DNA from 2 places in the Lysinibacillus sp. FSL W8-0992 genome. Region 1 is predicted to be linked to the other one. Evidence: predicted binding sites of a transcription regulator. Region 1 holds the regulator's gene; the other holds the start of a gene.
The links. Region 1 encodes LexA, which represses DNA repair genes until DNA is damaged. Its sites were predicted from a motif close to CGAACATATGTTCG; they were not measured.
Positions count from the first base shown of each region.

Region 1 (5,791 bases):
ATAGAAGCAGTCACAGGAACTCGGGTTGAAGCTGTAGAATTTAATAATTATGATTCACTCGTGATGGACTCTTCGATTATTGACCCAAACTCGCCAGCAAATGAGGAGCAAGCGGTCACAGCACAACAACCTACTGAAAATAGCGAGCAAGCAGATAGTGAAGAAGGGGATAATGCATTACCAACGTCTACTATTGCTAAAGAATCATTACCAGTAGAATTGAAATTAGTGACGTTTAGTATTGATGTTGTTGCTATAGATACGAAGGCAATGCTTGAATTTTTAAAGGAAATTGAAAAAATTGAACGTGTGATGAAAATCGACACATTAGATATTACATTAACTGGGGAAGAGGCCGTATTCGAGGAGGATGCAGATTCATCCATTAAAGCTACCATTCAGGTAACAACCTTCTATTATGAGGGAGAACAATGATGTAAAGGCGCGCATACTCCAAAGTATGGGCGCTATGTTAGTTTAGGAGGCAATAAAAATGGAAATGGCTTATACAATACTAGTATTTGTATTTGGACTAGTTTTTGGATCGTTTTTTAATGTTGTAGGCTTACGTGTGCCGCTAAAGGAGTCAATTGTTAAGCCGCCTTCTCATTGTACGAGCTGTCAAAGACAATTAACAGCAATTGATTTAGTGCCCGTTTTATCCTATATTTTTTTAGCAGGTAAATGTCGTAGCTGTGGACAAAAAATTTCGTGGATTTATCCACTAATGGAGTTGTTAACAGGCGTATTATTCGCCTTTTCATATTGGCAATTGGGCTTTAGCGAAGAGTTTATCGTAGCGATACTATTGATTTCATTATTAGTAATCCTTGTCGTATCGGACTTTGCATATATGCTTATTCCTGATAAAGTGCTTTTGTTTTTTTTACCGTTATTAGCTATTGGACGTATGCTATCGCCATTAACGCCTTGGTGGGATAGTATCGTAGGTGCCGTCGTTGGCTTTGGCATATTATATTGTATCGCTGTTGTATCACGTGGTGGTATGGGCGGTGGCGATATTAAATTATTCTTTTTACTTGGACTTGTACTTGGTACAATAAATACATTATTGACATTATTTGTAGCGGCGGTAATTGGTATGATTGTCGGGATAATCGTGCTCAAAGTACGGCAACAAGGTCGAAAAACGCCGATTCCTTTTGGACCATCCATTGCTTTAGCTGCAATTATCGTGTATTTCTATGGGGATGTCATCATTGATTGGTATGTAGGATTATGGTAAGGGGGTATATGGATGAAACCGATTATTGGTATTACAGCATTTGCGGAAGACGATTTATCGTCAAGATTGAATGTAGCCTATAGTAAAAGTGTCATTGAGGCTGGTGGCATTCCACTTATTATTCCACTAGGGGTAGAGGAAGATGTAGCACAAATTTTATCGTTGACGGACGGTTTATTATTATCTGGTGGTCATGATGTGCATCCATTTGAATTTGGAGCGGAGCCTCTACCGAAGCTAGGACAAATACATCCAGAACGAGATAAGGTGGAACTTGCCTTAATTCATGCGGCTTTTACAAGGAAAATGCCAATTTTGGGGATTTGCCGTGGCATGCAAATACTTAATGTTGCGTTAGGTGGAACTTTATACCAAGATATTGATAGCGAATATCATAGTAGTAAGCTGTTAAAGCATACTCAACAAGCAGCTCGGGGTGTTGCTACACATTATGTACAAATTACGCCAGATACGTTGTTAAAATCAATTATCGAGGAAGAAAAAATTGCTGTGAATTCATTTCACCATCAAGCTGTAAATGTATTAGCAGAGAAGCTAATCGTTGCAGCGAAATCGAGTGATGGTCTAGTTGAAGCGTTCGTGCACGAAGACTATCCGTTTTGTTTAGCAGTGCAGTGGCACCCAGAAGAACAAGCAGTTGTAGGGGATTTAGCTGCACAGAAGCTTTTTACAGCCTTTACTGAGGAGAGCTTAAAATATAAAAGAGAAGCATGAGTGCTTCTCTTTTTTGTTTGCTAAGTATGAGAATGCATTAGTGTACACGGCGATATAAGCCGACTACTTGTCCTAAAATTGAAACTTGGTCTACAATAATCGGTTCCATTGTAGCGTTTTCTGGCTGTAAGCGGAAATGATTTTTTTCTTTGAAGAAGCGTTTAACTGTTGCTTCATCTTCTTCTGTCATTGCAACGACAATATCACCGTTATCTGCTGTTGCTTTTTGCTTCACGATGACTAAATCGCCATCAAAAATACCCGCCTCAATCATCGATTCACCCATGATTTCTAACATAAATAGTTGATCTTCACTTGTACCGTAAATATCAGGTAATGGGAAATATTCGTCGATATTTTCGATGGCAGTAATCGGTGATCCAGCTGTTACCTTACCAACAAGCGGTACATGGATGACGCTTTGCTTTTGAATTGAATCTTCTGGCTCTAAAATTTCAATGGCACGTGGCTTAGTAGGGTCTCGTCGAATAAAGCCTTTTTGCTCTAAACGAGCTAAATGTCCATGAACCGTTGAGCTTGATGCAAGTCCAACTGCTTCCCCAATCTCACGTACAGATGGCGGATACCCTTTTGCACGTACTTCTTCTTTGATAAACGCTAGTATATCCTCTTGTCTTTTCGAAACTTTTTTCATGATTGCTCACCTCTTTTTTTATATCATTCTTCTTACTATCTTCTTACTAGATAGTATAGCAGAATGCGAACACTTATGCAAACATAGGTTCGAAAAGTGTTTGACAAAAACGTCTGTTCGCTTTATCATAAGAACATACATTCCGAACAAACATTCTTAAAAGGGGATATGATGAATGAATTGGTTTAAAAAAAATACACATATTTCAATTTTATTAGGCGCATTTTTACTATTTGCAGGTTATCTTGTTATAACTGATCCTGGAGACATTACTTACACTGAAATTTATATCGAACATGGCGATAGCTTATGGTCGTTAGCTGAGCAATACCGTGGTAAAATGGGTATGGACGACTGGATAAAACTTGTGAAAGCCGAGAACGAATTACATAGCGTAAAAATAGTTGCTGGAAAATCACTCGTTATACCAGTAGTGGGTGACAATCAGACACCCACCAATTCAATTGAAATTGCGAGAAGTGAAAGATGATGAATAAACAAAGAACGGCTGTAATTTACTGCCGTGTGAGCACCGAAAAAGAGACACAAAGTTCTTCATTGGAGCGTCAACAAGAAGAATTACTTCGTTATGCTAAGGAACAAAACTACGATGTGAAAAATGTTTTTTTGGATAAGCATAGTGGTTATGATGTTGAGCGCGAAGGATTACTTGAAATGCTCGATTATATTAAAGAAAAAGAGATACACGCATTATTTGTGCAAGATGAAACGCGTTTAGGGCGTGGTAATGCACGAATGGCTGTACTTCATTTATTGCAAAAAACGGAAACAGATGTTTTTTCCATGCGTGATGCAGGGCCTGTACAATTGAATGAGATGGATACGATGTTGCTCGAAATTTTAGCTATTGTTGAGGAATATCAACGTAAAATCCATAATGCGAAAATTCGTCGTGGTATGCGCCGTGCAGTAGAAAATGGCTATCGTCCTGAACATAACCTTTCCAATCGTGGTAATCCAAATGGTCAGGAGCGTAAGGAAGTGCCTATAGAAGAAATTGTGAAGCTACGAAATCGGGGCTTTACCTATGAGGAAATTGCTACGACACTAAGAGGTCTTGGCTTCGATGTAAGTAAGGCAACCGTACATAGGCGTTATCAAGAACATCAAGAAAGGTTAGCGGGCAATTAATTTGCCCTGCTAATCTTTTTTCATGTTTAAAAACACTCCTGATTGGAAAATAAACTGTCCAAGTAGGTAGGAGGGCAAGATTAATTTCATATTATAGCTACCCATTCTTCCTGCAAAATAGCGTAATAGTATTCATCCCACCAACCGTCACCATACGGAATGCATTTTTTAAAAAATCCTTCACGTTGCATACCGATTTTTTCCATCACTCGGTAGGAGGCAATATTTTCAGGCTGGCATGTAGCGATAATTCTATGAAGCTTCATTTTCGTAAACCCGTAATCCAATAGGGCGTGCGCTGCTTCTGAAGCATAACCTTGACGATAATATGCAGGATTCAACACCCATCCAATTTCATATGTATGTTCGCCAAAGTAGGGATGGAAAACTAGATGACCAATGACTTGTTGCTGATCATGTAAAACAATAGCAAAATGTTGTGCTTGCTCACCGCTATTATCTGTTATAAATTTTTGTACCTGTTCTACAGTTAAAACACCTTCTGGCATATAGTGCATCACCGATTTATCAGACATATAACTATAAACAGCTTGCAAATCTTGTGCTTCAAATTTTCGGATATGTAATCGTTGTGTTGTGATGTTCACCTTATTTCCTCCAATAAAGTATAAATTTTTTCCTTGTATAATTAGTTATACACGACTAACATCTGGAAGTCATGTAAATTATGGCTAAGAAGTGTTTTTAAGGGTTGGTATAACTGCATTTTAAGGGAAACCATGCTATACTTTGCATACTGAAGTGATAAAGGTATTGAAAGGTGTGTAACAATGTTATCAAAAGAAAAAATTAATCGAATTAATGAATTAGCAGCAAAAGCAAAAGCGGGCAACTTAACAGAGGAAGAAGCGAAAGAGCGTACTTCTCTTCGCAAAGAATATTTAGATACATTTAGAGCGTCAATGCGCGATACGATTGAAAATGTTAAAGTTGTCGATGAAGAAGGTAATGACGTTACACCTGAGAAGGTAAAACAAGCGAAAAAAAATAAATTTTTAAATTAATATGTCACATTTAATCCACTACTAGAACATTTGGATTTTCTATTGTTATAGCTGGATAATATTCATCATTCAATTCTTACATTTTAAATGGCAAGTTACAAAATGATGATAAAGTATGACATAAATCTCAAATAGTATAACAAAAGCATTGTTTTCTAGGACAATGTTGACTAAACTGTAGTAGAACAATATATAGGACGAGAAAGGATGTCACAACATAATGACTCAACATGCGGATCAACTAGCGATTAATGCTATCCGAACATTGTCAATTGATGCAATTGAAAAAGCAAATTCAGGTCACCCAGGCTTACCGATGGGGGCAGCGCCAATGGCTTATACGCTTTGGACAAAACAACTTCGCCACAATCCGGCTAATCCAAAGTGGTATAACCGCGATCGTTTCGTACTTTCAGCAGGTCACGGCTCTATGCTTTTATATAGCCTACTTCACCTTGGAGGTTACGGCCTTCCAATGGAAGAAATTCAAAACTTCCGTCAATGGGATTCATTAACTCCAGGACATCCAGAATACGGTCATACTGTTGGAGTAGAGGCAACTACAGGTCCTCTTGGACAAGGTATTGCCATGTCAGTTGGTATGGCAATGGCAGAGAGTCATTTAGCTGCTACTTATAATAAACCAGGACATGATATTGTCGATCACTATACATTTGCGCTTTGCGGCGATGGCGATTTAATGGAAGGTGTTGCAGCTGAAGCGATTTCATTAGCTGGTCACTTAAAACTTGAAAAATTAATCGTATTATACGATTCAAACGATATTTCATTAGATGGTGATTTAGAAAAATCATTCTCTGAAAACGTACAAAAACGCTTTGAGTCATATGGCTGGAACTATTTAAAAGTTGCTGATGGCACAGAAGTAGAAGCTGTTAACAAAGCAATCGAGGAAGCTAAAAAATCTACTGGCAAGCCAACACTTATTGAAGTGAAAACAGTAATTGGTTTCGGTTC
Region 1 covers NZ_JBBOZQ010000001.1:3,918,515-3,924,305, reverse strand. Annotated here, with positions in the region: gene NSQ74_RS19730 (potassium transporter) at 1-435, shown strand, start outside; gene NSQ74_RS19725 (prepilin peptidase) at 494-1,246, shown strand; gene NSQ74_RS19720 (gamma-glutamyl-gamma-aminobutyrate hydrolase family protein) at 1,259-1,981, shown strand; gene lexA (transcriptional repressor LexA) at 2,019-2,636, opposite strand; gene yneA (cell division suppressor protein YneA) at 2,812-3,126, shown strand; gene NSQ74_RS19705 (YneB family resolvase-like protein) at 3,123-3,788, shown strand; gene NSQ74_RS19700 (GNAT family N-acetyltransferase) at 3,875-4,396, opposite strand; gene NSQ74_RS19695 (DUF896 domain-containing protein) at 4,580-4,813, shown strand; gene tkt (transketolase) at 5,034-5,791, shown strand, end outside.

Region 2 (5,791 bases), 1.6 Mb from region 1:
ATTTTACCGTCAATTAGCGCAATCGTTGCAGGTACCGCACCGTTGTCACGAATAATTTGCTCTACTTCACGTGCTGTTTGTACGTTTTGAGGATATGGCATACCATGTGAGATGATTGTTGACTCTAATGCAACAATTGGTAGTCCTTTTGCTTGTCCAGCTTTTACTTCTTCTGATAATACGATGAATTCTTTCATGTGTTATTCCTCCATTTCACTTTTTAACAATTCTTCTGATAATTCAGGTCTTACTGTGTACGGGGATGCAAGTGTATTTTTAGCATTCGTTAAGCCTGCATCAATGCAAACCTCAAAGGATTGTCCCCTTAACCAACTATGGATGACAGCACTTACAAAAGCATCACCCGCGCCAGTTACATCTTCAATTTTAGTGATTTCCTTAGCAGCAAAATGACTTGGTGTACTAGTTGCAGATGCAGCATAGACACCTTTGCTACCTGCAGTAATAATGACATGCTCGGCACCTAATTGAAGAAGCTTTTGAATAGCTTTTTCATAGTTTGCATCGTTTTCAATTTTATGACCAACGATTGTTTCTGCTTCATCTGTGTTACAAATAAACCATGTAACCCCTTGCAATGTATCTGGTAATCGATTCATTTTTGGCGAAGATACCGGTACAATGACAAACGGAATAGCTCGCGCAATCGCTACTTGTTGGATGTAAGCTACCGTTTCTTTCGGGCAGTTTAAATCCATAATAAAGCAGCCTGCATTCATTAGCATTGGCTCATATTTCTTCAATAAACTTGGCAATAATAAATCATAAACTTCCATGTTTGCAACAGCTAATGCAAGTTCACCTTGCTCGTCCATAATCGCAGTATAAGAACCAGTTGAAGCATCTGGTAACTGCTCGACATAGCGTAAATTCATAAATGATTCTGATGCTTCTTGGATTACTTGCCAATCCGCATCCTTTCCAGCTGTCGTGAGCAACGTCACCTCATGATTAAGTCGACCTAAATTTTCCGCAATATTTCGACCAACCCCACCTACACTGAATGAGGAGCTAGCAGGATTAGAAGTTCCTAATTGCACGGTCCCTCTTACATGAAATTTTCGATCGAGATTAGCTCCACCGATACAAATAATTTCATTTTCCTCAGGTAAAATATAAGCACGGCCAACAATTTTCCCTTGCTTCGTTAAGCTCGACACTAGGTTTGCAAGTACTGGACGGGACAGATTCATCTTATCTGCCATCTCTTGCTGAGACATAAACGGATTTTTACGAATTAAAGCCAGTACCGCTTGTTCTCTTTCATTCATAGCATCACCTTTTATTATATTTGTTTATATCATAAACTTTTGTTTGAACAAAGTCAAACATTTCTCTTATTTATGCATGCTTACAAGGTTTTACAACAAAAAAATAGCACGCTAGAATACTTCCTAGCATACTATTTGTACTTTTCATGTCGTTTATACCATTATATTCAATCCGTTCTGTTCATTACTATAGAATTCGTTTTAATGTGCTAGTTTATTCGGAGATTGCTTTTTCACGACGATAACAAACAAGCTAGCTAAAACACATAATACACCAGCTAAGAAAAACGCCCATGTGTACGAGTTGAAAAATTTATAAATTAAACCTCCACCGTATGCAGCTACTGCAGCACCTGCCTGATGGGATGCAAAAATCCAACCATAAATAATACCACTTTTTTGCGTGCCAAAAATTTGTCTTGAAATACTAACAGTTGGCGGTACAGTTGCAATCCAATCTAATCCATAGAACGCGGTAAAAATAATGAGCAATGTAAGAGAACCTTGCATTAAGGCATACGGCAGTATAACGAGAGAAGCACCTCTTAAAAGATAATACCAAAATAGTAACCAACGATTATCGAAGCGATCAGATAACCAGCCTGATAATGTAGTTCCGACTAAATTGAATATTCCCATGAACGATAGAAACGAAGCAGCCGTTACTAAAGGTACACCGAAACTAATACAATACGATACAAAATGCGTACCAATTAACCCGCTTGTTGATAATCCGCAAATAAAAAAACTACCTGCTAAAAGCCAAAATTCTTTCACTTTTATTGCAACGAATAAACCATTAAAAGCAATAATAATCGGGTTTTTCTTATTTTCTACTACCCTTTCCGCTTTTTCTTCTTCAAGTCCATATGCAAGAAGCCCAACGTCCATCGGTTTATTTTTCATAAACAATAAAATAATGAAAAACATAATGGAGCTTAACACCATTATTAAAGCAATTGCCCATCGCCATGAAGAATTTTCAATAATCATTGCTAATATCGGGAGAAGAACTAATTGTCCTGTTGCCGTGCTGGCAGTTAATATTCCTAAAGCGAGCCCTCTTCTTTTTTCAAACCAATGATTTGCAACAAAAGGACTTAAAACGGTTAAAAAGAGGCTAGCCCCTAGACCAATAATAAAACCCCAAATAATAATCAATTGCCATGCTTGCTGCATTAATAATGTGAGCGATATGCCTATAATTAATATCGCCATAGCAGCTAGCATCATTTTCTTTAATCCCAGAACTTCGAGTAATGCCGCCATAAACGGACCGGAAATCCCGTATAAAAAAAGACTAATAGCAAAAGCCATTGCTATTACCGAACGATCCCACCCAAATTCATGTTCAAACGGGCCAATAAAAACACCTGATGAGGATAAGGTAATGCCTGCTACAATAATTGAAAAAAATGTTATCATTAAAATAAACCAACTGTAATGAATACGTTTCATAACCCCACCTACATTTCCAGTAAAATGTAAAACGATTGTTTTTATATGAAAAAAATTTAGAAAACAGGTATGCTAAAAATATATGTATATACATATATAATAATGACTCGCTATTTTAGATGTCAAGAAAATAATTCCATTTTAATGGTACAATATAGTTTAACGAAAAACTTAAAAGGAGATCTAGTTATGGAGAAAAATTACACAGACATTGACTATACTCAAATTTGCGTTTGTGCGAATCTTAGAAAAAAGACTAGGGCCGTTACGCAGCTATATGATAAAGCTCTTGAACCCACTCATTTAAAAGTTACTCAATACTCGATGATAGCAAATATTGCCCATCATAAAGCAGTTTCAGTAAGTCAATTGGGTGATATTCTATTACTTGATCAGACAACGATAACCCGTAATGTCAATCTATTGAAGAAAAATGGCTATGTGGATGTTACGCGTGATACACAAGATGGCCGAACAAAGATAATTTCTTTAACGGCTATAGGAATCGAAAAGTTAAATGAAGCAAAGCCAATTTGGGTGGACATACAGGAAAAAATCATAGAGGATATTGGACTTGAAAAATATATAGACTTTTATGAAACGTTAAAAAAAATTCAAAAAGTAGTGAAATCCTACGACTAATTTGTCAGAATTGTTTGGGTGCCTGGCACTTTATAAAAAAAGGCTGTCCCAATATTCGGGACAGCCTTTTTCGTTTATTAATATTGAATTAATGTTTTCATGCTTAGATCGCCAAGTTTTGCACGACCGTTTAGTTCGATTAGCTCAATTAGGAATGCACAGCCAACAACTTCCCCACCTAATTGTTGAATTAGGCGAACAGTTGCCTCCACTGTACCACCAGTTGCAAGTAAATCGTCACAAATAAGCACTTTTTGACCTGGTTTGATGGCATCTTTATGCATTGTTAATGTATCTTTACCATATTCTAAACCGTAATCTGCACTAATTACTTCACGTGGCAATTTTCCTGGTTTACGAACTGGTGCAAAGCCAATTTCAAGCGCATAAGCAACTGGGCAGCCTATAATGAAACCACGAGCTTCAGGACCTACAATAATTTCTGCTCCAACTTCCTTAGCGTATTCAACGATTTGATCTGTTGCATATTTGTAAGCTGGACCGTTATCCATAATTGTTGTAATATCTTTGAAGCTAATGCCTTCTTTTGGCCAGTTCTCAACTGTTGTCACGTATTGCTTTAAATCCATAGTTCTTGCTCCTCCTACGAAATTGTATTCGTATATAAATTTAATCGTTCATCAAACCATTGCTTTAGCTCTATATATGGTGCATAGACAAGTTTTTGCTCTATTTCAATCTGTTCTGAACGTTGTTTGTAAGACGGCGCCTCAGTTAATGCCGTTTTCGGCGCATTCACGTTGACAGTCGTCAGTCCACTCTCCATTCTAACAAAATTAAGCTCAAAAAACACCTGTGTCATAAATTTTAATGCTTCTAACGGCCAACCCGTATGCTTTGCTAAATCCGTTAAATGCATATCTAATGGAAATGCAGGGCGTTGCTTTAGAAATTTATAGTACCAGGCAAATTGTTCACGCGTAGGCATTCCGTTGAAGTACTGGGAATCTGGCATATAAAAATGAGCATAAATACGGGAAGGTGCAGTTTTTTGTAATACATTTTCTAATAATTGAACGTTGTGTGGTAAATCGAGCAACACAATATAATTCGTTTGCTCTACATTGGTCAGCTCAGCATCAACTAATTGAATTGGCACATCTAACAATGAGTGATAATAGCTCATCGTCTCAGGACGGAATGCATAAAAAATAGCTTCCTCTTTTGGCACTGTATGCAACCAACGAGATGTTTGACGAATTCCACGAATATCAAATAATTGCCACTCTGTCGTTTGAACATCCTCAATCATAAATTGTGGCTTTTTACGTCCTTGCCACTCATTAATTTGAAGATCGCCAATAAACGATACTTTAATGCCGTATGTCAGCTCATTATACAAATGCCCTTTATTAAAACCTACACTATCCAATTTCTCAAGGCCGTCTGTTAATTCCATTTTAATGTGATTTTCAGCAGCACCAATTTTACGCATCGATGCAATTTCCACATCTTCAAGTACATACACTGGTTTCTGGAAATCTGTGCCGAACGGGCCGAGCGTCGCAATTTCTTCTATGGCATCCGCAGAAATCTCATCAATTTTAAGCGGAATATCAATTGAAACAACGGGCGTTAATTGCTCTTCTGTTAAGCATTCTCTTGCTTGTACATCCAAACGCGCTCGCAGTTCATCTACATGCTCCAATGGTAACGTCATTCCCGCTGCCATCGGATGTCCGCCGAAATGTGGTAAAATGTCTCTGTTTTTCGCCAATTCATTATATAAATGGAACCCTTCAATACTACGTGCAGACCCTTTTGCTGTCCCTTTCTCAAAGTCTAGTGACAGGACAATTGTTGGACGATAATAAAGTTCAACAAGTCTTGATGCTACAATACCTACAACGCCAGCATTCCAGCCTTCCCCTGCTACAACTAAAACAAGTGAATCCCCAATCTTTTCATCTGCTTCGATTAAGGCTATCGCCTCATCTGTAATACTTTTCACGATATCTTTACGTTCTGTATTACATCCATTCAGCTGTTTCGCTAGAGCTGTCGCCTTTGGTGCATCCTCTGCCATTAGTAACTCAACAGCTGGAGACGCTTCGCCAAGTCGCCCAACTGCATTTAAACGTGGCCCAAAATAAAAGCCAATCGTTTCTTCATTGATAGTGGCTTGCTCTGCACTTGCTACTTCGCACATTGCCTGTATCCATGGGCTAAGTGAACGTCTCATTTCCTCAATGCCACGTTTTACAAGATAACGGTTTTCGTCGACTAGTGGTACTAAATCGGCAACGGTACCAATTGCCACAAACTCAAATAAATGTGTTGGCAGCTCACCATATAGGGCATGCGCTAATTTAAATGCCACACCAACACCCGCCAGCTCACCAAACGGATAATGACCCTCAGGTACACGTGGATGTAAA
Region 2 covers NZ_JBBOZQ010000001.1:2,311,759-2,317,549, reverse strand. Annotated here, with positions in the region: gene NSQ74_RS11565 (pseudouridine-5'-phosphate glycosidase) at 1-197, opposite strand, end outside; gene NSQ74_RS11560 (carbohydrate kinase) at 201-1,292, opposite strand; gene NSQ74_RS11555 (MFS transporter) at 1,494-2,750, opposite strand; gene NSQ74_RS11550 (MarR family winged helix-turn-helix transcriptional regulator) at 2,940-3,392, shown strand; gene NSQ74_RS11545 (adenine phosphoribosyltransferase) at 3,470-3,982, opposite strand; gene recJ (single-stranded-DNA-specific exonuclease RecJ) at 3,997-5,791, opposite strand, start outside.
Region 2: a site for LexA is predicted at 1,325-1,338, ahead of NSQ74_RS11560 (carbohydrate kinase). Genes of this name have one in related genera too.